DNA from 4 places in the Streptomyces sp. SDT5-1 genome. Region 3 is predicted to be linked to each of the others. Evidence: riboswitches for the same ligand, from Rfam matches in the RefSeq annotation. Region 3 holds a riboswitch; each other region holds the start of a gene.
What was found. A riboswitch is a leader RNA that binds a small molecule or an ion and turns the genes downstream of it on or off. The one in region 3 is predicted to bind cyclic di-AMP.
Positions count from the first base shown of each region.

Region 1 (4,730 bases), 2.4 Mb from region 3:
TCGTAGAAACTGGTCAGGTGCTCGGCGTCCGCGGTGGTGATGGGCCTGATCCGCGCGGTGCCGCCGTCGCGCAGCACTACGTCGGCCTCCCAGTGGGCGGGGTACGCATGGCGGTCCGACGGAGTCTCCATGTCGCAAGAGTAGGGCCGGCCACCGACAGAAGGCGTCCCGTCGTACGGGTCGCGGCCGGTACGCCCGGAAGGCACTCTATGGAGGACCGAAGGGCTGTGCGGGCGAGGACCTGGGTCCGCGTCACGCACCGCCCCCGATATGGAACACTGGTCTAGACAACCGTGAGTCACCTGAAGGGCAGCATCACATGGCTGAGCGCCGCGTCAACGTCGGCTGGGCCGAGGGCCTCCACGCCCGCCCCGCTTCCATCTTCGTCCGCGCTGCCACGGCGGCCGGCGTTCCCGTGACGATCGCCAAGGCCGACGGCAACCCCGTCAACGCCGCCTCCATGCTGGCCGTGCTCGGCCTGGGCGCGCAGGGCGGCGAGGAGATCGTGCTGGCCTCCGACGCCGAGGGCGCGGACGCCGCGCTCGACCGGCTGGCGAAGCTGGTCGCCGAGGGCCTCGAGGAGCTTCCCGAGACCGTCTGACGCACAGACGAAGCAGTACGGCAGAGCCGCGCGTCCCCTTTGGGGCGCGCGGCTTTTTCGTTCCCGGAAATACGGCACGAATTCCGCGGCACGCAGCACGAATTGCGCGGCGCGCAGCGCGGATTACGCGACAGGAATTCACGCAAGCCCGTCCGGCCATTTCAGCCGTTTCGGCGCGCGCCGAGAATTGCGCACTTCTTTGTATACGGCGCCGTTGTTAAAGCTGGTGCCCCACCGTGTTGACTGCGTGTTGCGAACTCCTCACACGCTCTCCCGCGCGCGGGACGCGCAGGCGGTGGGCGGCCGCGGCGCGCTCGGTGTGCAGGGTCGCCAGGGCGCGGGCGCGCTCGACGTCGCCGCGCGCCACCGCGTCCACGATGGCGCCGTGCTCGGCCCAGGACTCGACCGGGCGGGCGGGGCTCTCCACGGCGTACATCCAGGCGATCTTGTGGCGGAGCTGGGTGAGCAGGGTGATCAGGCCGGGGCTGCCGGACGCCTGGGTGAGCGTCTCGTGGAACCAGCCGCCCAGGGAGCGCAGATCCTCGCCCTGACCTCGCCTCGCGCGCTCCTGACCCAGCCTCACGAGCCCGCGCAGCACCTTGAGGTGGGCCTCCGAGCGGCGCTGTGCGGCGCGGGCCGCGGCCATCGGTTCGAGCAGCATCCGGATCTCCAGGAGGTCGGCCGCCTCCCGCTCGGTGGGCTCGGCCACGCACGCGCCCGCGTGCCTGCGCGTGACGACGAACCCCTCCGCCTCCAGGGTGCGCAGCGCCTCGCGGACGGGCACGCGCGAGACCCCGTAGCGACGCGCGAGCAGCTCTTCGGTGAGCCGCGCGCCGCGCTCGTAGACCCCGGCGACGATGTCGTCGCGGATCGCCGTGCATACCGAGTGCGCGGGAATGCGCATGGTTCGACCTCCGCCTTGATCCCCGCGAAACGCGGTCGAATGACGCCCGTGCAAGCGCGCATGACACGCGGCCGGAGCACTTGTCCTTCGACTCTATTCCACCGTGCTTGAATTTCCGACGAGGGGACGGAATCCGGGGATATTTTTTGGACAGCCGATATCTGCGGACACGCGAAAGCCCCGGCTCGGTGAGCCGGGGCTTTCGTCGGACGCGCCGTGGGTCGGGCCGGGTCAGACGTTCACGCCGTGCTGACGCAGGTACGCGACCGGGTCGATGTCCGAGCCGTAGTCGGGGCTGGTGCGGGCCTCGAAGTGGAGGTGCGGGCCCGTCACGTTGCCGGTGGCGCCGGAGAGGCCGATCTGCTGGCCGGGGGTGACGTGCTGGCCGACGGAGACGCCGATCGAGGACATGTGACCGTACTGGGTGTATGTACCGTCATTCATCTTGATCACGACGTTGTTGCCGTAGGCGCCGCCCCAGCCGGCCTCGACGACGGTGCCCATGCCGACGGCGTGCACCGAGGTGCCGCTGGCGGCGTGGAAGTCGATGCCGGTGTGGCTGCCGGAGGACCACAGGCCGCTGCTGGCCTTGTAGGCGGTGGAGACGTACGAGCCGGATATCGGCGCCACGAAGCTGTTCAGGCGCTTGCGCTCGGCCTCACGGGCGGCGCGCTCCTTGGCCTCGCGGGCCTCGCGCTCCTTCTTGGCCTTTTCGGCGGCGCGCTTCTTGGCCTCCGCCTCGGCCTTGCGCTTGGCCTCCTCGGCCTTCTTCTTGGCCTCGGCCTCGGCCTTCGCCTTCTCGGCGGCCTTCTGCTGCGCGGTGGCCTGCGCGTCGATCTTGTCGGCGAGGGAGTCGCCGATGGCGATGGCCTGCGTCAGGCCGTCGTGCTCCGCGGCGGGTTCGGCGGCGAGGGCGGGGGCGGCGAGGCCCGCCACCACGCCCGTCGTGGTGAGTGCGGCGACGCCGGCGACCTGAGCGGTGGTGCGCGTCAGACGGCCGGGACGGCGGTGCTTCCCGGTGGCACGGGTGAACCCCATGAAGGTGCTGATCCTTTCCTTCCTTCTCGCCTACCGGGTTAGCTGACGGGTTCGGAGCAGGAAGGTCTCCTACGGGCCCCCTCCCCTCGCGGGAAGAGCGCCCGATTCACCCCAGGGACTTCGGTGGGTCCCCGGCTCCCCTGGCTCGCACCGTGGGGGACTCGGCGATGACTGTCCGGTGTCGCGGGTGCGACGTACGTCTGGCGGACAGCCGGAGGGAACGCTAAGCGGGGCCTCTTTGAATCAACAAACAGAACCCGGCTTTTGTAGTGCACGCCACAGGGCACGCAGGCAACCTCTACAACAATTCGGACATTTGTGAGCGTGTAGTGATTCCAGCTGATCGTGATCAACACCACGAAGCCCCGGCGGCCGCTGTCGGCGCCGGGGCTTCGTGGTGTGCCTCAGGAGGCGAACTCAGCTCGTGACCACGGTCACTTCACCGATGCCGAGCGCCTTGACCGGCTCCTCGATCTGCGCGGCGTCGCCCACCAGGACCGTCACGAGCCGGTCCGAGGGGAACGCGCTCACGACGGCCGCCGTGGCCTCCACGGTGCCGGTGGCCGCCAGCTGCCGGTACAGCTGCGCCTGGAAGTCGTCCGGCAGGTGCTGCTCGACCTGGTCCGCGAGCGTGCTCGCGACGGCCGCCGCCGTCTCGAACTTCAGCGGGGCGACGCCCACCAGGTTCTGCACGGCGGTGTCCCGTTCGGCGTCCGTGAGGCCCTCGGCCGCCAGCGTGCGCAGCACCTTCCACAGGTCGTCGAGCGCGGGCCCGGTGTTCGGCGTGTCCACCGAACCGCTGATGGCAAGCATCGCCGCGCCGCTGCCGTCGGGCGCGGAGCGCAGCACCTGGGCGAAGGACCGCACCCCGTAGGTGTAGCCCTTCTCCTCGCGCAGGACGCGGTCCAGGCGCGACGTGAGGGTGCCGCCCAGGCAGTACGTGCCGAGGACCTGCGCCGGCCACACGCGGTCGTGCTTGTCCGGGCCGACCCGGCCGATGAGGAGCTGCGTCTGCACGGCTCCGGGGCGGTCCACAATGACGACGCGGCCGGTGTCGTCGGCGACGACCGGCGGGACGGGGCGCGGCTCGGTGGTGTCGCCGGTCCAGGCGCCGAGCGTGTCGGCCAGGAGTGCGTCCAGGTCGATGCCCGTCAGGTCGCCCACGACGACGGCCGTGGCGGTGGCGGGGCGCACGTGCCGGTCGTAGAAGGCGCGCACGGCCGCCGCGTCGATGGCGGAGACGGTCTCCTCGGTGCCCTGCCGCGGGCGCGACACGCGCGCGTCGGCGGGGAAGAGCTGCCGGGAGAGCTCCTTGGCGGCGCGCCGGGCCGGGTTGGCGCTCTCGTGCGGGATCTCGTCCAGGCGGTTGCGCACCAGGCGCTCGATCTCGCTGTCGTCGAAGGCCGGGGCGCGCAGGGCGTCGGCCAGCAGGGCGAGGCCCTTGGAGAGGCGCGAGGCGGGCACTTCGAGGGAGGCCCTTACGCCGGGGTGGTCGGCGTGCGCGTCCATGGTGGCGCCGCAGCGCTCCAGTTCGGCGGCGAACTCCTCGGCGGAGTACTTGTCGGTGCCCTCGTTGAAGGCCCTCGCCATGATCGTGGCGACGCCGTCGAGGCCCTTCGGCTCGGCGTCCAGCGGCGCGTCCAGGTGCACCTCGACGGCGACGACCTGCTGGCCGGGGCGGTGGCAGCGGAGCACCGTCAGGCCGTTGGGGAGCGAGCCGCGCTCCGGGGCGGGGAACGCCCAGGGCTTGGGCTCACCCGCCTGCGGGCGGGGGTGGAAGTCCATGCTCGCGAGCTGCTCGGTCACTGGCCCGCCTCCTCGGTGTTCTCGTCGGTCTCGGCGGGGGCGGTGGGCTCGTACACGAGCACCGCGCGGTTGTCGGGGCGCAGGCGCTCCTTGGCGATCTCCTGGACCTCCTCGGCGGTCACGTCCAGGACGCGCCCCACGGCGGTCAGGGCGAGCTGCGGGTCGCCGAACAGGACGGCGTAGCGGCACAGCTCGTCGGCGCGGCCCGCGACCGTGCCCAGGCGGTCGAGCCACTCGCGCTCCAACTGGGCCTGCGCGCGCTCCATTTCCTCCGGGCTCGGGCCCTCCTCGGCGAACCGGGCGAGCTCCTCGTCCACGGCGGCCTCGATGACGGGGACCTCGACGTCTCCGGAGGTCTTCACGTCCAGCCAGCCGAGGGAC
Region 1 is NZ_CM125963.1:6,196,643-6,201,372, reverse strand. It holds gene ACTWJ8_RS28570 (bifunctional acetate--CoA ligase family protein/GNAT family N-acetyltransferase) at 1-131, opposite strand, end outside; gene ACTWJ8_RS28565 (HPr family phosphocarrier protein) at 320-601, shown strand; gene ACTWJ8_RS28560 (GntR family transcriptional regulator) at 819-1,505, opposite strand; gene ACTWJ8_RS28555 (M23 family metallopeptidase) at 1,737-2,543, opposite strand; cyclic di-AMP (ydaO/yuaA leader) riboswitch at 2,557-2,720, opposite strand; gene ACTWJ8_RS28550 (M16 family metallopeptidase) at 2,961-4,328, opposite strand; gene ACTWJ8_RS28545 (M16 family metallopeptidase) at 4,346-4,730, opposite strand, start outside.
Region 1: it holds a riboswitch for cyclic di-AMP, as region 3 does, so the genes downstream of both, ACTWJ8_RS28555 (M23 family metallopeptidase) here and ACTWJ8_RS17460 (transglycosylase family protein) in region 3, are expected to answer to the same signal.

Region 2 (4,730 bases), 3.4 Mb from region 3:
AGGCAAGAAAGTTGCCGCAGGGGCACGGCTCTGGCTGAATCGACAGCATGAGCCCTGCCCTCCCGCCGGACGAGGCGGACGGTGCGGAGGTTCCGGAACCCCCGGAACTTCCCGCCGTCGCGCCCCAGCTCCGCGCACTGCGCCGGCGCGCCGCCCTCACCCTGGAGGCCGCCGCCGGATCCGCCGGTCTGTCCCCCGCGCACCTCTCGCGCCTGGAGACCGGACAGCGGCAGCCTTCGCTGCCGATGCTGCTCTCCCTCGCCCGCATCTACGGTACGACGGTCTCCGAGCTGCTCGGCGAGACCCCGGCCGACCGGGACGCGGTCGTGCGCGGCGCTGCCATGGACCGCACCGAGGCGGGCGGTTGGACGTACCAGCAGGCCGGATCGCCTGGCCGCGGCATGCAGGCCCTGCGGGTCCACGCGCCGTACGGCTCCCAGGGCGACGTCGTGCGTGTGCACCCAGGCGAGGAGTGGCTGTACGTCTTGTCCGGCCGGCTCCGCCTGCGGCTCGGCGACACCTCCTACCGGCTCGACCCGGGGGACAGCTCCCACTTCGACTCGCTGACCCCGCACCGGATCGCCGCCGTCGACCCGGGCGGCGTCGACTTCCTCTTCGTCCACACCCTGCTGCAGAGCCCGACGGCCGCCCTGTGTCTCGGCCCGGCGGGACCGGTGAAGGAGACCCGCCATGGCTGAGACCACCGACCCGAAGCCCCGCCGCCAGATCGAGGACAAGATGCCGCGCGGCATCCTGGTCCGCGTCCTCGTGTACGTCTTCGCGGGCCACGGCCTGGCGGCGTTCATCTATCTGCTGTTCACGCTGGGCGGGAACCGCTGAGGGCGGACCCCGCTAGTCGAGCAGCCGCTCGCGCAGCCGCTCGCGGGTGGCGGGGCTCAGCTTGAGGCCCACCTCCAGGTAGCGGTCGGTGCTGCCCCACTGCTCGTCGATGGTCTCCAGGCCCGCGTTCAGGTACTCGACGCGGGCGTCGAAGAGCGGGCTGAGCAGCTCCATGATCTCGGGGGAGTAGGCGTCCTTCGAGGTGGCCGTGCGGTGCACCTTGTAGCGGCGGTGCTTCTCGTTCGACTTGAGGTAGTCCGCCTCGATGGCGTCGCGCTCCACGCCCACCGCGAGGAGCGTCACGGCGATCGACAGGCCGGCGCGGTCCTTGCCCGCCGCGCAGTGCATCAGCGCGGGCAGGCTGTCCTCGGCGAGGGCGTGCAGGACGCGGCTGTGCTCGGCGGTGCGTTCCTTGATCATCGTGCGGTAGGACTCGACGAGCCGGTTCGCGGCGCGGCCCTCCGACAGGATCGAGCGGAGCTGCTCGATGTCCCCGTCGCGGACCATGGCCCAGAACTCGGCGCCGTCGGCCGGGTCGTTCAGCGGCATGTTCACATTGCGCACGCCGGGCAGCTCTACGTCGGCGCCCTCGAGCTTCTGGTCGGCCGCGTTGCGGAAGTCGAAGACCGTGTGCAGGCCGAGCGAGGAGAGGAAGCTCGCGTCCTCGGCCGTGGCGTGGGCGAGGTGACCGCTGCGGAACAGCACACCCTGGCGCACGCGCCGGCCGTCCACCGTGGGCAGGCCGCCCACGTCGCGGAAATTGCGCACTCCGGTCAGCTCGGGCTCGGTGGACGGTGCGTGCTGCGTCACAGGGGCTCCTCCCGTTCGATGCACCGGCGTTGGGTCGCCGGCGGGCGCGCTTCTGACGATACGACATCGGTTCCACAGGCAACCATCTGTCCGATTCGCTCGAATTTGTGCCAACTGTTCGTGAATCGAAGGGGCTTGTAGGCGTTGGCGTGACCGGCCTCATGTTCGTGACGCTGTGTGGCGACGGGCCGGGATCGCCTCCCCGGTAAATACCGAAGGTATGGCGTTGGTAAAGGGAGGAATGTCGACGCAGGGTTACGCAGGGCGGCCTCCAAAACCCAAGGAATTGCGGCCGCACGTGAATTCGGCAGTTGTCGACGCCATTGCGGTTCGCCTACGGTCACCAATCACTCCGGTCGGAACGCCTAGTCCTGCCGCCGCCCGGATCTCTCATCGACAACCCGTCACGGCAGGAGCGGGGGACCCACACGCACGACGCCGCGTAGGGGATTTCCCCAAGCGGCTAGGGGTGAAGCCGTTGCCCGCATCCCGGGCGCGGCCGGGCATCTCCAGCCCGAACCCGACAGCTCACCTCGTAGGCGACGGAGAGGAAATTCAGCATGCCCGCAAAGGGAAAGCACCGCCTTTCGACCTCCCGCCGCATCGCCCGCGTCGCCGCCGTCGCCTCCGCCGGTGGAGCCGCCGTCGCGCTGCCGCTCATGGGGGCCACCGGCGCCCAGGCCGCCACCTCCGGCGGCACCGCCGACGTGCAGACGTACACCGTCAAGGCCGGTGACACGCTCTCGAAGATCGCCAAGGCGCAGCACGTCGAGGGCGGCTGGAAGAAGCTGTACGAGGACAACAAGGACACCGTCGGCCCGGACGCCGACCGCATCGAGATCGGTGCGAAGCTCACCATCGGCGGCGCCTCCGAGGCCTCCGCCAAGGGCACGGCCGACGCCACGCAGACCAGCGCCAAGAGCGCCACCACCGCCTCCGGCGACTACGTCGCGCCGGTCGACGGCGCCCAGGGCCACGGCTACGGCAACTCCGGCTCCATGTGGTCCAGCGGCAGCCACACCGGCGCCGACTTCTCGGTCCCGACGGGCACCGCCGTGAAGGCGATCACCGACGGCACCGTCGTCTCCGCCGGCGACGGCGGCGCGTACGGCAACCAGGTCGTCATCGAGCACGCCGACGGCCACTTCTCGCAGTACGCCCACCTGTCCTCGATCGCCGTCGCCCAGGGCGACAAGGTGACCGCGGGCCAGGAGATCGGCAAGTCCGGCGCGACCGGCAACGTCACGGGCCCGCACCTGCACTTCGAGGTCCGCACCACCGCCGACTACGGCTCGGACATCGACCCGATCGCGTACCTGAGCGAGCACGGTGTGAGCGCCTGACGCACCGCTCGACGCGAAGCCTGAAACACGGCCCAGCGGCTCGTCGACCCGCTGGAATCGGCGCCCGGGATCCCCTCCCCGGGCGCCGATTCGCGTTCCCGCGCTTATTCCCCGATGCGCGAGTGGGCTTTCTCACCACCCGTCAACCCCTACCTACGATGGCGTAGGTCACTTTTCACGCGCGAAGATACGTGGTCGTGGCAAACGAATCGAGAGCACTCACGGACTCACCCAACGGCGCGACGATCCGGTCCTTCGCGGCCGTCGGAGACAGCTTCACCGAGGGCGTGGGCGACCCCGGCCCCGACGGGAAGTTCGCGGGCTGGGCCGACCGGCTCGCCGTCCTCCTCGACGACCGCGTCCCCGAGGACACCTTCAAGTACGCGAACCTGGCCGTGCGCGGAAAGCTCATCGACCAGATCGTCGCGGATCAGGTCCCCAAGGCGGTCGAGCTCGCCCCCGACCTGGTGACCCTGGTCGCCGGCGGCAACGACATCATCCGGCCCGGCACCGACCCCGACGACGTGGCCGAGCGCTTCGAGAAGGCCGTCGCCCGGCTCACCGACGCCGCCGGCACCGTCATGGTGGCCACCGGCTTCGACACCCGTGACGTGGCCGTGCTCAAGCACCTGCGCGGCAAGATCGCCACGTACAACATGCACGTGCGGGCCATCGCCGACCGCTACGGCTGCCCCGTGCTCGACCTGTGGTCGCTGCGCAGCGTGCAGGACCGCAGGGCCTGGGACGAGGACCGTCTGCACCTGTCGCCCGAGGGGCACACCCGGGTCGCGCTGCGCGCCGCCCAGACGCTCGGCCTCGAGGTGCCGGCCGACCCCGAGCAGGCCTGGCCGCCGCTGCCGCCGCGCGGCACGTTCGAGGTGCGGCGCGACGACATCCACTGGGCGCGCGAGTTCCTGGTGCCGTGGATCGGGCGCCGACTGCGCGGCGAGTCCTCCGGTGACCGCGTGCAGGCCAAGGGCTTCGTGGACCCGCACGCCGTGAAGGCGCACCTCCAGTCCGCTTCCTGAAGCGTCCCGAGGTTTTACGGGAAGGCGCTCGGGAGGAGGTCCGGGGTGACCCCTCTCAGCGCCCCGCCCCCGTCAACTCGGCCCGCTCCAGGCCGAGTTCGCGGGCGAGCGCCTCGTCGACCCACTCCTGCATCCGGGTCCGCGACACCGCGGCGGGCCGGCCCTCGTACGCCGTCAGCTGCACCGCGAGGCCGTCGAGCAGCGCGGTGAGGCGCAGCGCCGCCCCCATCGGGTCGGCGCAGACGAACTCCTCCGCCGCCACCCCCTCGGCGATCACCTCCGCGAGCGCCGCCTTCCACTGCCGGTCGAGGTCCCGCGTGACCTCCCGCAGCGCGGGCTCGCGCAGCGCCGCGGCCCAGCCCTCGATCCACAGCCGCCACCCCTTGGCCTGCCCGGTCGGCGCGTACCAGCGCACCGCGGCCCGCAGCCGCTTCAGGGCCGTCGTGCGGCGGCCGAGCAGCCGGCGCAGATGGGCCAGGTCGCTCTCGGCCGCGTGGGCGAACGCGGCGGCGACGAGCTTCTCCTTCGTCGAGAAGTGGTACAGCACCAGCGCGTTGCTCACGCCGAGCGCCGACGCCACGTCGGCGATGCGCACGGCGGAGACCCCGCGCGCCTCGATCTGTTCGATGGCGGCTCCCAGCAGCTCTTCCCGCCGCTCGGCCACGCTCAACCGGACTCTGGTCACGCCGCAAGCCTAGTTGTTCCCGTG
Region 2 is NZ_CM125963.1:7,135,697-7,140,426, forward strand. It holds gene ACTWJ8_RS32685 (helix-turn-helix domain-containing protein) at 48-698, shown strand; gene ACTWJ8_RS32690 (DUF6126 family protein) at 691-840, shown strand; gene ACTWJ8_RS32695 (tyrosine-protein phosphatase) at 853-1,650, opposite strand; cyclic di-AMP (ydaO/yuaA leader) riboswitch at 2,035-2,207, shown strand; gene ACTWJ8_RS32700 (M23 family metallopeptidase) at 2,211-2,993, shown strand; gene ACTWJ8_RS32705 (SGNH/GDSL hydrolase family protein) at 3,239-4,021, shown strand; gene ACTWJ8_RS32710 (TetR/AcrR family transcriptional regulator) at 4,077-4,706, opposite strand.
Region 2: it holds a riboswitch for cyclic di-AMP, as region 3 does, so the genes downstream of both, ACTWJ8_RS32700 (M23 family metallopeptidase) here and ACTWJ8_RS17460 (transglycosylase family protein) in region 3, are expected to answer to the same signal.

Region 3 (4,730 bases):
CATCGCCTGCTCCCGCCTCCCCGTCGCCGCTCACGTACGTACGTCCCCGCACACGGTACGGGACCGAGTGCGGGGACGTACGGAACTACAGCCTCAGTGAGGCTCAGCCCTTGAAGCGGGGGAACGCCGAGCGACCGGCGTAGACCGCCGCGTCGTCGAGGATCTCCTCGATGCGCAGGAGCTGGTTGTACTTGGCGACGCGCTCGGAGCGGGCCGGGGCGCCGGTCTTGATCTGGCCGCAGTTCGTGGCGACGGCCAGGTCGGCGATGGTGACGTCCTCGGTCTCGCCGGAGCGGTGGGACATCATGCACTTGAAGCCGTTGCGCTGGGCCAGCTCCACGGCGTCCAGGGTCTCGGTCAGCGAACCGATCTGGTTCACCTTCACGAGCAGGGCGTTCGCCGAGTTCTCCTCGATGCCGCGGGCCAGGCGCTCAGGGTTGGTGACGAACAGGTCGTCGCCGACGAGCTGCACCTTGTCGCCGAGCTTCTCGGTGATGACGTTCCAGCCGGCCCAGTCGTCCTCGAACAGCGGGTCCTCGATGGAGACGAGCGGGTAGGCCGCCACGAGCTCCTCGTAGTACTCCGTCATCTCGGCGGCGGAGCGCTCCTTGCCCTCGAACTGGTACTTGCCGTCCTTGTAGAACTCGGAGGCGGCGACGTCGAGGGCGAGGGCGATCTGCTGGCCGGGAACGTAGCCGGCCTCCTTGATGGCCTCGAGGATCAGGTCGAGGGCCTCACGGTTCGAGCCGAGGTTCGGGGCGAAGCCGCCCTCGTCGCCGAGGCCGGTGGCCAGGCCCTTGCTCTTCAGGACCTTCTTCAGCGTGTGGTAGACCTCGGCGCCCCAGCGCAGGGCCTCGGAGAAGGACTCCGCGCCGATCGGGGCGATCATGAACTCCTGGATGTCGACGTTGGAGTCCGCGTGGGATCCGCCGTTCAGGATGTTCATCATCGGGACCGGCAGCAGGTGCGCGTTCGGACCGCCGAGGTAGCGGAAGAGCGGCAGGTCGCTGGCCTCGGAGGCGGCGTGGGCGACGGCGAGCGAGACACCGAGGATGGCGTTGGCGCCGAGCGAGCCCTTGTTGTCGGTCGCGTCCAGGTCGAACATGGCCTGGTCGATCAGGCGCTGCTCGGTGGCGTCGTAGCCGACGAGCTCCGGGCCGATCTGCTCGATGACGGCGAGGACGGCCTTCTCGACGCCCTTGCCCTGGTAACGGTTCGGGTCACCGTCGCGGAGTTCGATGGCCTCGAAGGCGCCGGTGGAGGCGCCGGACGGAACGGCAGCACGGCCGGTGCTGCCGTCGTCGAGGCCGACCTCGACCTCGACCGTGGGATTGCCTCGGGAGTCCAGGATTTCCCGGGCTACGACGACGTCGATGGACGGCACGAGCATCTCCTTCTGGGATGTGACGGGCGGTGCGGGCGGCTGCATGGATCCGTGGTCCCGCACCCCTGAGCGTAACCGGCTCGCGGGCATCGGCCATCCGAACGCCCGTCTCGTGGACAACGCCGATAGCGAAATGTTTCTTAACGGAACAAAAACAGCGACCTCCGGCCCGGCTGAGCGGGACGGAGGTCGCCGGAGTGAGCGGCCCGTGGGGACGGGGAGGGCGGCCGGGCTCGGCGTCCGCCGATGCCGAGTCCGTGCCTGCGGTCCTTCCGGACCTGACGCTTAGCTGAGGTGCAGCTGCTGACCCGGGTAGATCAGGTTGGCGTCCTTGACGATGTCGTTGTTCTTCTCGAACAGCTTCTGCCAGGTCGTGCCGTGCGCCTCGGCGATCTTGCTGAGGGTGTCGCCGGACTTGACCTTGTACTCGCCGTCGCCCTTCTCGACCTTGTTGCCGGTCGGGGTGGTGACGGTGTCCTGCTTCGGAGCGGCCTGCTGCTTGGGGGCCTCCTGCTTCGGGGCCTGCTGCTGCGGCTGCTGACGCTGCTCGGAGCGGTCCGCGCGCTGCTGGGTCTCCTGCTTCGGGGCCTCCTGCTGCTGCGAGGAGGACGAGTCGGCGGAGGCGCCGTCGTACGAGGCGGAGGACAGGCCGGTGCCGCAGTTCGGCCAGGCGCCCTTGCCCTGGGAGGCGAGAACCTTCTCGCCGATGGCTATCTGCTGCGCCTTGGAGGCCTTGTCGGCGGTGGACGCGTACTGGTCGCCGCCGTAGGCGGACCAGGTGGAGGCGGAGAACTGCAGGCCGCCGTAGAAACCGTTGCCGGTGTTGATCGACCAGTTGCCACCGGACTCGCACTGCGCGACCTGGTCCCACTCGGACGAGGTGGCGGCGGAGGCGGACGTGGCGCCCATCAGCGGCACGGCGACCGCGGCGGCGGCGACACCGCCGAGCGTGGCGACGCGGACGGCCTTGGACGGGCGGCGGTGCTTGTTCTTGCCGGAAAACAGCATGGAGGTATCCCCTCACCGACGCCTGCGAGGTGAGCTGTCGGGTTCGGGCCAGTGAGTGCCCGGCAGCGGCATCCTTGTGCGCTGCTTCACCCCAAGCCCGTCCGGTCTCCCGGAAGGGCGCTTACCTGGGTCCCCCGCTCCTGCCTACGGCGCTGACGCGTCGACTGTTCCCGTACGGACGCTGGCAGGATTCGGCGTGACATCCGTCGGGGCCCGCTGAAGCGAGCGGTCACGACCGTAAGCAGTCGATCCGTCCGATTTCAAAGTTGATCAGGGGCTTTGAGACCCATGTCTCACTCGACCAACATCGGACAAAGCCCCCTCAACTACCCCCGAAAACCTTCACTGTTTGTCCGAACCGTCTCCAAGATCCAGGCTCTGACCAGGAAGGATGAGATCGGGGTCGGAGCCCACCGTCTCCTTGTTCCGCTCGTAGAGCGCGTCCCAGCCGCCGTGCACGTCCTCGGCCTTCGCGATGTCCCAGAGGTTGTCGCCGGCGCGGACCGTGTACGCGTCGCCGTCGCGCTTGCTCTCGCGCGAGGCGTGACGACCCTCACTCGCGCGGGAGTCCGCCTCGTCGTCGGACGCGCGGTCGCCGCGGTGCCGACCGGAGGAGGCGTCGGGGCTCTCCGTGGCAGAAGGCGCGTGGGACTTGTCACTTGAGGAGGCGGCGGACTCCGTCGGCTCCGGCGACTCCGGCTCCGACGACTCCGGCGAGGCGCTCTCCTTCTCCTTGTTACCGGAGGTATCGCCCGAGTCGTCGCTCGCGGTCTCGTCCGCGCTGTCACTGGGCGAAGGACTGGCCGACGCACCCTTGCCGGCATCCGCCTCGTCGCCGGCGCCGCTGTCGCCCTCGCTCCCCTCGTCGTCCCCGCTGTCGGCCGACTGCGAGGGAGACGGGGACGCGGTGACACCCGGATCGATGTCCGCCGAGTCGTCGTCCTTGGTGAGGTCCGCGGTGAGCGAGCACATCGGCCAGGCGCTCGGACCCTTGTCCTCGAGGACCTTCTCGGCCACGGCTATCTGCTGCGAACGGCTGGCCTGGTCGGCACGCGGGGCGTAGGCGAGCCCCCCGTACTCCTCCCATCTCTCCTGCGTGAACTGGAGACCGCCGTAGTAGCCGTTCCCGGCGTCCAGGCTCCACTGGCCGCCGCTCTCGCACTCCGCGAGCTTGTCCCACGCCTGCGTGGTCGCGGCGCTCGCGCCACTGGCGGCGAACAGCGGGATCGCGATGGCGCTGCCGGTGACTCCGGCGGCGACGACGAGAGCAGGGGCCTGACGGGGGCGACGGTGTCGACCGTTCCCGGAGAGCATGCGTTTGCCTTTCGCGAGACTGATGCTGCTACGCGCGACGGGTGGTGCAAGTGGTGCGGGTTGTGCATGTGTCGCGATGATCCGTGAACGTAGCGGCACTCGAACACCTGTCACAAGTCGATGCAGCGTAGATCACGTGAAAGTCACAGTCTTGACGGGGCGTCAGTTCGCGACCTTTCCGAAGTCCGCGAACTGCCCGACGAATCCGTACAGTTCGCTGCAATCCAGACGCACGCCGGTGACAACGCGAAGGGGAGGCGGAACGGGAGGCCTGTAGACCGGTTCGCCTCGCACGTCCGCGTGGAGCACCGCCATGACCGCAGGCCATGCGCCCTTCTTCCACCAGGACAGCTGGCGCTCCCTGATCGCGTTCGCCGGGCCCCAAGCGGCCGGGAGATCCTTCCAGCTCAGCCCGTGCCGCAGCCGGTGCAGCATTCCGTTGAACTGCCCGCGGATGTCGTACTTGCTGGTGAAGTGCCGCTTGGTGAAAAAGGGGCCGAGCGCCGCGAGCACGCTCCCCCATTCCTCGTCCGTGGGGTCGGGCGGCACCAACATGCCGGTCTCCTCGTGCCACTCGGTGACCGGGCACCTGACCCCCGCCTTGTAGAGAACTTCACGCGTCCCGCAGTGAACTTGGACGTCGAACGCCTCGAACAATGCACGCACCTGTTCAGGACTCAGGCCAGGCACGCAGGCCGCACCGGACCGGATGGCGTCGAGCAGGTCGTCACGCCGCGCGTCATCGGCCTCCCGGCCGGCGAGCCACTCCGCCGCCACCGCCCGTTGGCGACGCAGATCTTCGGCTTCCTCGCGCATGCGCTCGGCAGCGGCGTGCAGTACGGCCGGAGCGATCCCGGCCGCGACGTACGCCGGCGCCCCGCGCAGAAGCTCCTCGTGGCGCGCGACCGCCCGGTCGATCTCCCGCACCCGCCGTTCGTACCGCGAGGGGTCGCCGGGCGCCGCCGCGTGCCGCTGCCGAACCACGTCGGCCGCCAGGAGTTCGTGGCCGTCGAGCAGCCCGAAC
Region 3 is NZ_CM125963.1:3,765,879-3,770,608, forward strand. It holds gene ACTWJ8_RS17450 (FtsB family cell division protein) at 1-3, opposite strand, end outside; gene eno (phosphopyruvate hydratase) at 104-1,384, opposite strand; gene ACTWJ8_RS17460 (transglycosylase family protein) at 1,670-2,392, opposite strand; cyclic di-AMP (ydaO/yuaA leader) riboswitch at 2,397-2,554, opposite strand; gene ACTWJ8_RS17465 (transglycosylase family protein) at 2,735-3,706, opposite strand; gene ACTWJ8_RS17470 (recombinase family protein) at 3,869-4,730, opposite strand, start outside.

Region 4 (4,730 bases), 790 kb from region 3:
GGGGGCGGCGCGAGGCCGAGGCGGCCCCCACCCGGATCTTCGTCCGGCTGCTGCCCTTGCTGCTCGTGATCGGCGGCGCGGTCTACGAGTACTTCACGCCCGCCGGTTACTCCGGCGCCCCGCTGTTCAGCGCGGCCCCGCTGGTGGCCGCCCCGTTCTTCTCGCTCTGCACGACGATCCTGACCGGCGCGGTGTCGATCGGCGCGATCGTCGCGGTGCATCTGTACTTCTGGACCAACATGGGGGTCGCGTTCGTCACCGAGATCGTCACCGTGGCCACCGTCTGCCTGCTGGCCTGTCTGCTCAACCGGATCGTGCGGCGCAGCTACGAGCAGCTGGCCTCCGCCCGCGAGATCGCGCAGGCGGCCCAGCTCGCGGTGCTGCCCGAACCGCCCCGGCGGATCGGCGGGTTCGTGGTCGCGGCGCGCTACGAGGCGGCGCAGGCCGACGCGTTCATCGGCGGTGATCTGTACGCGGTCCAGGACACCCCGCACGGCATCCGGATCATCGTCGGCGACGTACGGGGCAAGGGCATGGGCGCGGTCGCCGCGGTCGCGGTGGTGATCGGAGCGTTCCGGGAGGCCGCCGAGCAGGAGGGCTCGCTGGAGGCGGTCGCACAGCGCCTCGAGCGGGCGCTGGCCAGGGAGGGCGGCCGGCGCAGGGGCATCGACGACTTCGAGGGCTTCACGACCGCGGTGCTGGCCGAGATCCCGCACGGCACCGAGCGGGTACGGGTCCTCAACCGCGGTCATCCGGCGCCGCTGCTGCTGCTCGGCGACGGCACCGTGCGCGAGCTGTACCCGTGTCAGGAGGCGCTGCCGCTCGGCATGAGCGAGCTCGGCAGCTGGCCCGACCGGGGGATCGAGGCGGAGTTCCCGTCCGCGGCGACGCTGCTGCTCTACACCGACGGGCTCTCGGAGGCGCGGGACCCGGGCGGCCGCTTCTACGATCCGGCGGACCGGCTGTCGGGGCGGCTCTTCCCGGGGCCCGACGAGCTGCTCGGGGCGCTCGTGACGGAGGTGCGGGCGCACACCGGGGGCGGTTCGACGGACGACATGGCGCTGCTCGCCGTTCGGCGTGCCTGACCGTCCATGATCGTTGTTACCAAAGGTAGCCGACCGTAGTCGAACGGCGCCGCTCCGCATAACAATTGACGCACTGTCAGAGGGTTGGGTGAGGCGGATGTGGGAACGACCCCCGTTCAACTCGCCCGGTTATGACCGTTCTTGATCCGATAAGTCCTGGCCAGAGTCGTGAACGATCAGTGGGAAGCGCTTGGAATTACTGTCTGCTGTCTATTAACGTTCGATAACGCAGCGCGGTCGTCCCAGCCGTCACAAGCGACGGCTCCGTGCGCACACGCTCAATCCCGAAAGGGAGCCGGGGAACCACCAACTTGGGGTGAATCGGGCGCTCTTCCTGTCCCAGGAGACGTTCGTAGGAGACCTTCCTGCTCCGAACCCGTCAGCTAACCCGGTAGGCGAGAAGGAAGGAAAGGAGAGCGCCCCCGTGGCGTCGAACCGGCCTGCCCCCGACTTCTTCTACGGCCCCGAAGACGACTTCACCGTCGAGCAGGAGCCCTGGGAGGAGTGGAACCCCACCGAGGAGTCCGTCGCTCCCGTCCGCGGCCGGCACCGGGTGGCCCGCCGCCGCGGCGGATTCGCCCGCAGCTCCACGGTCCTCGGCGTCGGTGTCGTCGCCGCAGTCGGCGCGGGCGGCATCGCCACCGCGCAGGGCGGCAAGCCGCCGGTCCACATCTCCATGCCCGACCTGTCGGCGGTCAAGGACTCGCTGCCCGCGGCGAAGTCGCTGCCGGGCGTGGGCTCGCTGATGTCCGACGGTTCGGACTCCGACTCCGGCTCCGGCGCCACGGCCTCCCCGCTGAGCGGCGCCGGTATCACTCAGGCCGACGCCGCCGAGGGGCAGACCGGCGCCGGAGAGGCGCTGCGCGCCCGCATCATGCAGCAGGCCGAGACGCAGCAGGACGCGGCCGACGCCACCGCGAAGCAGGAGGCCGAGGAGGCCGCGGCCCAGAAGGCCGCCGCCGAGGCCGCCGCCAAGCGGGAGGCCGCCGACGCCAAGGCCGCCGCCGAGAAGAAGAAGGCCGAGGAGGAGGCCCGCCGCAAGGCGGAGGAGGAGCGGCTGCGCAAGCTGGCCGCCAGCTTCAAGCTCCCGGTCGCCTCGTACACGCTCTCCGGCACCTTCGGCCAGCCCGGCTCCATGTGGTCCTCCGGGTACCACACGGGCCTCGACTTCGCGGCCTCCACGGGCACGCCGATCCGCGCCATCCACTCCGGTACGGTCACGGAGGCTGGCTGGGCGGGCGCGTACGGGTACCGCACGGTGCTCACCCTCGACGACGGCACCGAGCTGTGGTTCTGCCACCAGTCCTCGATCAACGTCAGCGCGGGCCAGAAGGTCTCCACCGGCGACGTCATCGGCCGCGTGGGCGCCACGGGCAATGTGACCGGGCCGCACCTCCACCTGGAGGTCCACCCCGACGGCCAGTCCACCGGCGTCGACCCGGCGGCCTGGCTGCGCGAAAAGGGCCTGACCCCCTGAACCGGTGAGCCCCGGCGGCCCTGGCGCTGACCCCCCGACGTCAGGGCTGCCGGTTTGCCCCTTCTTGGCGGGATTTCCGGCGTGATCGCGGAATACCGTATTCCGTACGGGTGTTGGAACAGGGCATGACTTCCTCTCGCTCTCTGCGCAAGCTCGGCACCTCCGACCTCGAGGTCTTCCCGCTCTCCCTCGGGGGCAACGTGTTCGGCTGGACCGCCGACGACGCCACGTCCTTCGAGGTGCTCGACGCGTACGTCGCCGCGGGCGGCAACTTCATCGACACCGCCGACGTGTACTCGGCGTGGGTGGACGGCAACAAGGGCGGCGAGTCGGAGACCGTCATCGGCAAGTGGCTCGCCTCGCGCGGCCGCCGCGACGACCTCGTCATCGCCACCAAGGGCGGCCAGCACCCCGAGTACCAGGGCCTGTCCGCGGCGAACATCAAGGCCGCCGTCGACGCCTCCCTCAAGCGCCTCGGCACCGACCACATCGACCTGTACTACACGCACTACGACCGCCCGGACGTGCCGGTCGAGGAGATCATCGGCGGGCTCGACGCGGTGGTGAAGGCCGGCAAGGTGCGGCACATCGCCGCGTCCAACATCTCCGCCGAGCGTCTCCAGGAGTCCCTCGACTTCTCCGAGCGCGAGGGCCTCGCCCGCTACGTCGCGCTCCAGCCGCACTACAACCTCGTCTCCCGCGACACGTACGAGGGCGCGCTCCAGGACGTCGCCGCCCGCGCGGGCCTCGGGGCCGTGCCGTACTACGCGCTCGCCGCCGGCTTCCTGACTGGCAAGTACCGGCCGGGCGTGACCGTCGACAGCGCGCGGGCCGCCGGTGCGGGCAAGCACCTGGAGACCGAGCGCGGGCGGAACGTCCTGGCGGCGCTCGACGACATCGCCCGCGCCCACGACGCCGAGATCGCCACGGTCGCCCTCGCCTGGCTGGCCGCGCAGCCCACGGTGGCCGCGCCGATCGCCTCCGCGCGGATCGTCGACCAGCTGCCCGCGCTGCTCGCGGTGGCGGACCTGGAGCTGACGCGGGCCGAGCTCGACCGCCTGACGGCCGCCTCCGCCTGAGCCCGCGGGACCGGCCGGTTCAGTACCGGTACGGGTTGTACGGCGTGTACGCGGGGCTGTGGGGCACCACGGGGCCCGCGTACATGGCGGGCAGCCACATCGGCGCCGCGATCTGCGAGCCGTACGCGAGCGCCGGCCGCGCGTAGTCCCGGCGCTCCCACAGCGCGTCGAGCAGCTCCCGCTCCCGTACGACGAAGTCCGCGCCCGCCCTGCCCCTGCGGCCGCGGTGGCGAAGGAGCGCGAGGGACGTCGCGTACGCCTCGTACTCGGCGACGGCGGTGGCGGCCGGCCTGCCGCCGTAGTGCGTGGCGAAGTCGCGGGCCAGGCGCCGCGCCTTCAGCGAGCCCAGTGCGAACGGCTCGGGCGGCGTCAGCCAGCCCGCGGCGACGTAGGCCGGCAGCTCCTGGCGGACCGTGCGCAGCTCGCGCTGGCGCAGATACACCGACAGCCAGGTGACCACGCCGAACACCGGCACCATGAACGCCGCGTACACCGCGAAGAAGCCGTACTCGCCGAACGACGACGAGCCGTTCCAGAACGCGTGCATGCCCATCGCGCCGAGCAGCCCGGCGAGCGGCAGCAGCATCCGGCGCAGCCGGCCGCGGCCCGGGGCCATGGCGGCGGCGATGCCGAAGCCGATGCCGGTGAGCACCGTGAACAAGGGGTGCGCGAACGGGGACATCACGACGCGCACGAAGAACGTGGCCGCGGTGACCGAGGTGAGCCCGGGGCCCGTGCCGGAGAGCTGGTCGGTGCCGAAGGCGTTGCCGAGATAGAGGATGTTCTCGGTGAACGCGAAGCCGGTCGCCGTGACCCCGGCGATCACGACGCCGTCGACGACCCCGGTGAAGTCGCGTCTGCGGAAGAGGAAGACGAGCAGCACGGCCGCCGCCTTCGCGGACTCCTCGACGATCGGGGCTATCACGGTGGCGCCGAGGGTGTCGGCACTGGACGGGTCGGCGGTCGCGGTCTCTATCCACCGCGTCGCGAAACTGTTGGCGACGATCGCTATCAGCGCCGCCGCGCACGCTCCCCAGGCGAACGAGAAGATCAGGTTCCGCCAGGGGCCCGGCTGCACGCGGTCCAGCC
Region 4 is NZ_CM125963.1:4,559,779-4,564,508, forward strand. It holds gene ACTWJ8_RS21040 (PP2C family protein-serine/threonine phosphatase) at 1-1,085, shown strand, start outside; cyclic di-AMP (ydaO/yuaA leader) riboswitch at 1,351-1,498, shown strand; gene ACTWJ8_RS21045 (M23 family metallopeptidase) at 1,510-2,562, shown strand; gene ACTWJ8_RS21050 (aldo/keto reductase) at 2,688-3,641, shown strand; gene ACTWJ8_RS21055 (PrsW family intramembrane metalloprotease) at 3,661-4,730, opposite strand, start outside.
Region 4: it holds a riboswitch for cyclic di-AMP, as region 3 does, so the genes downstream of both, ACTWJ8_RS21045 (M23 family metallopeptidase) here and ACTWJ8_RS17460 (transglycosylase family protein) in region 3, are expected to answer to the same signal.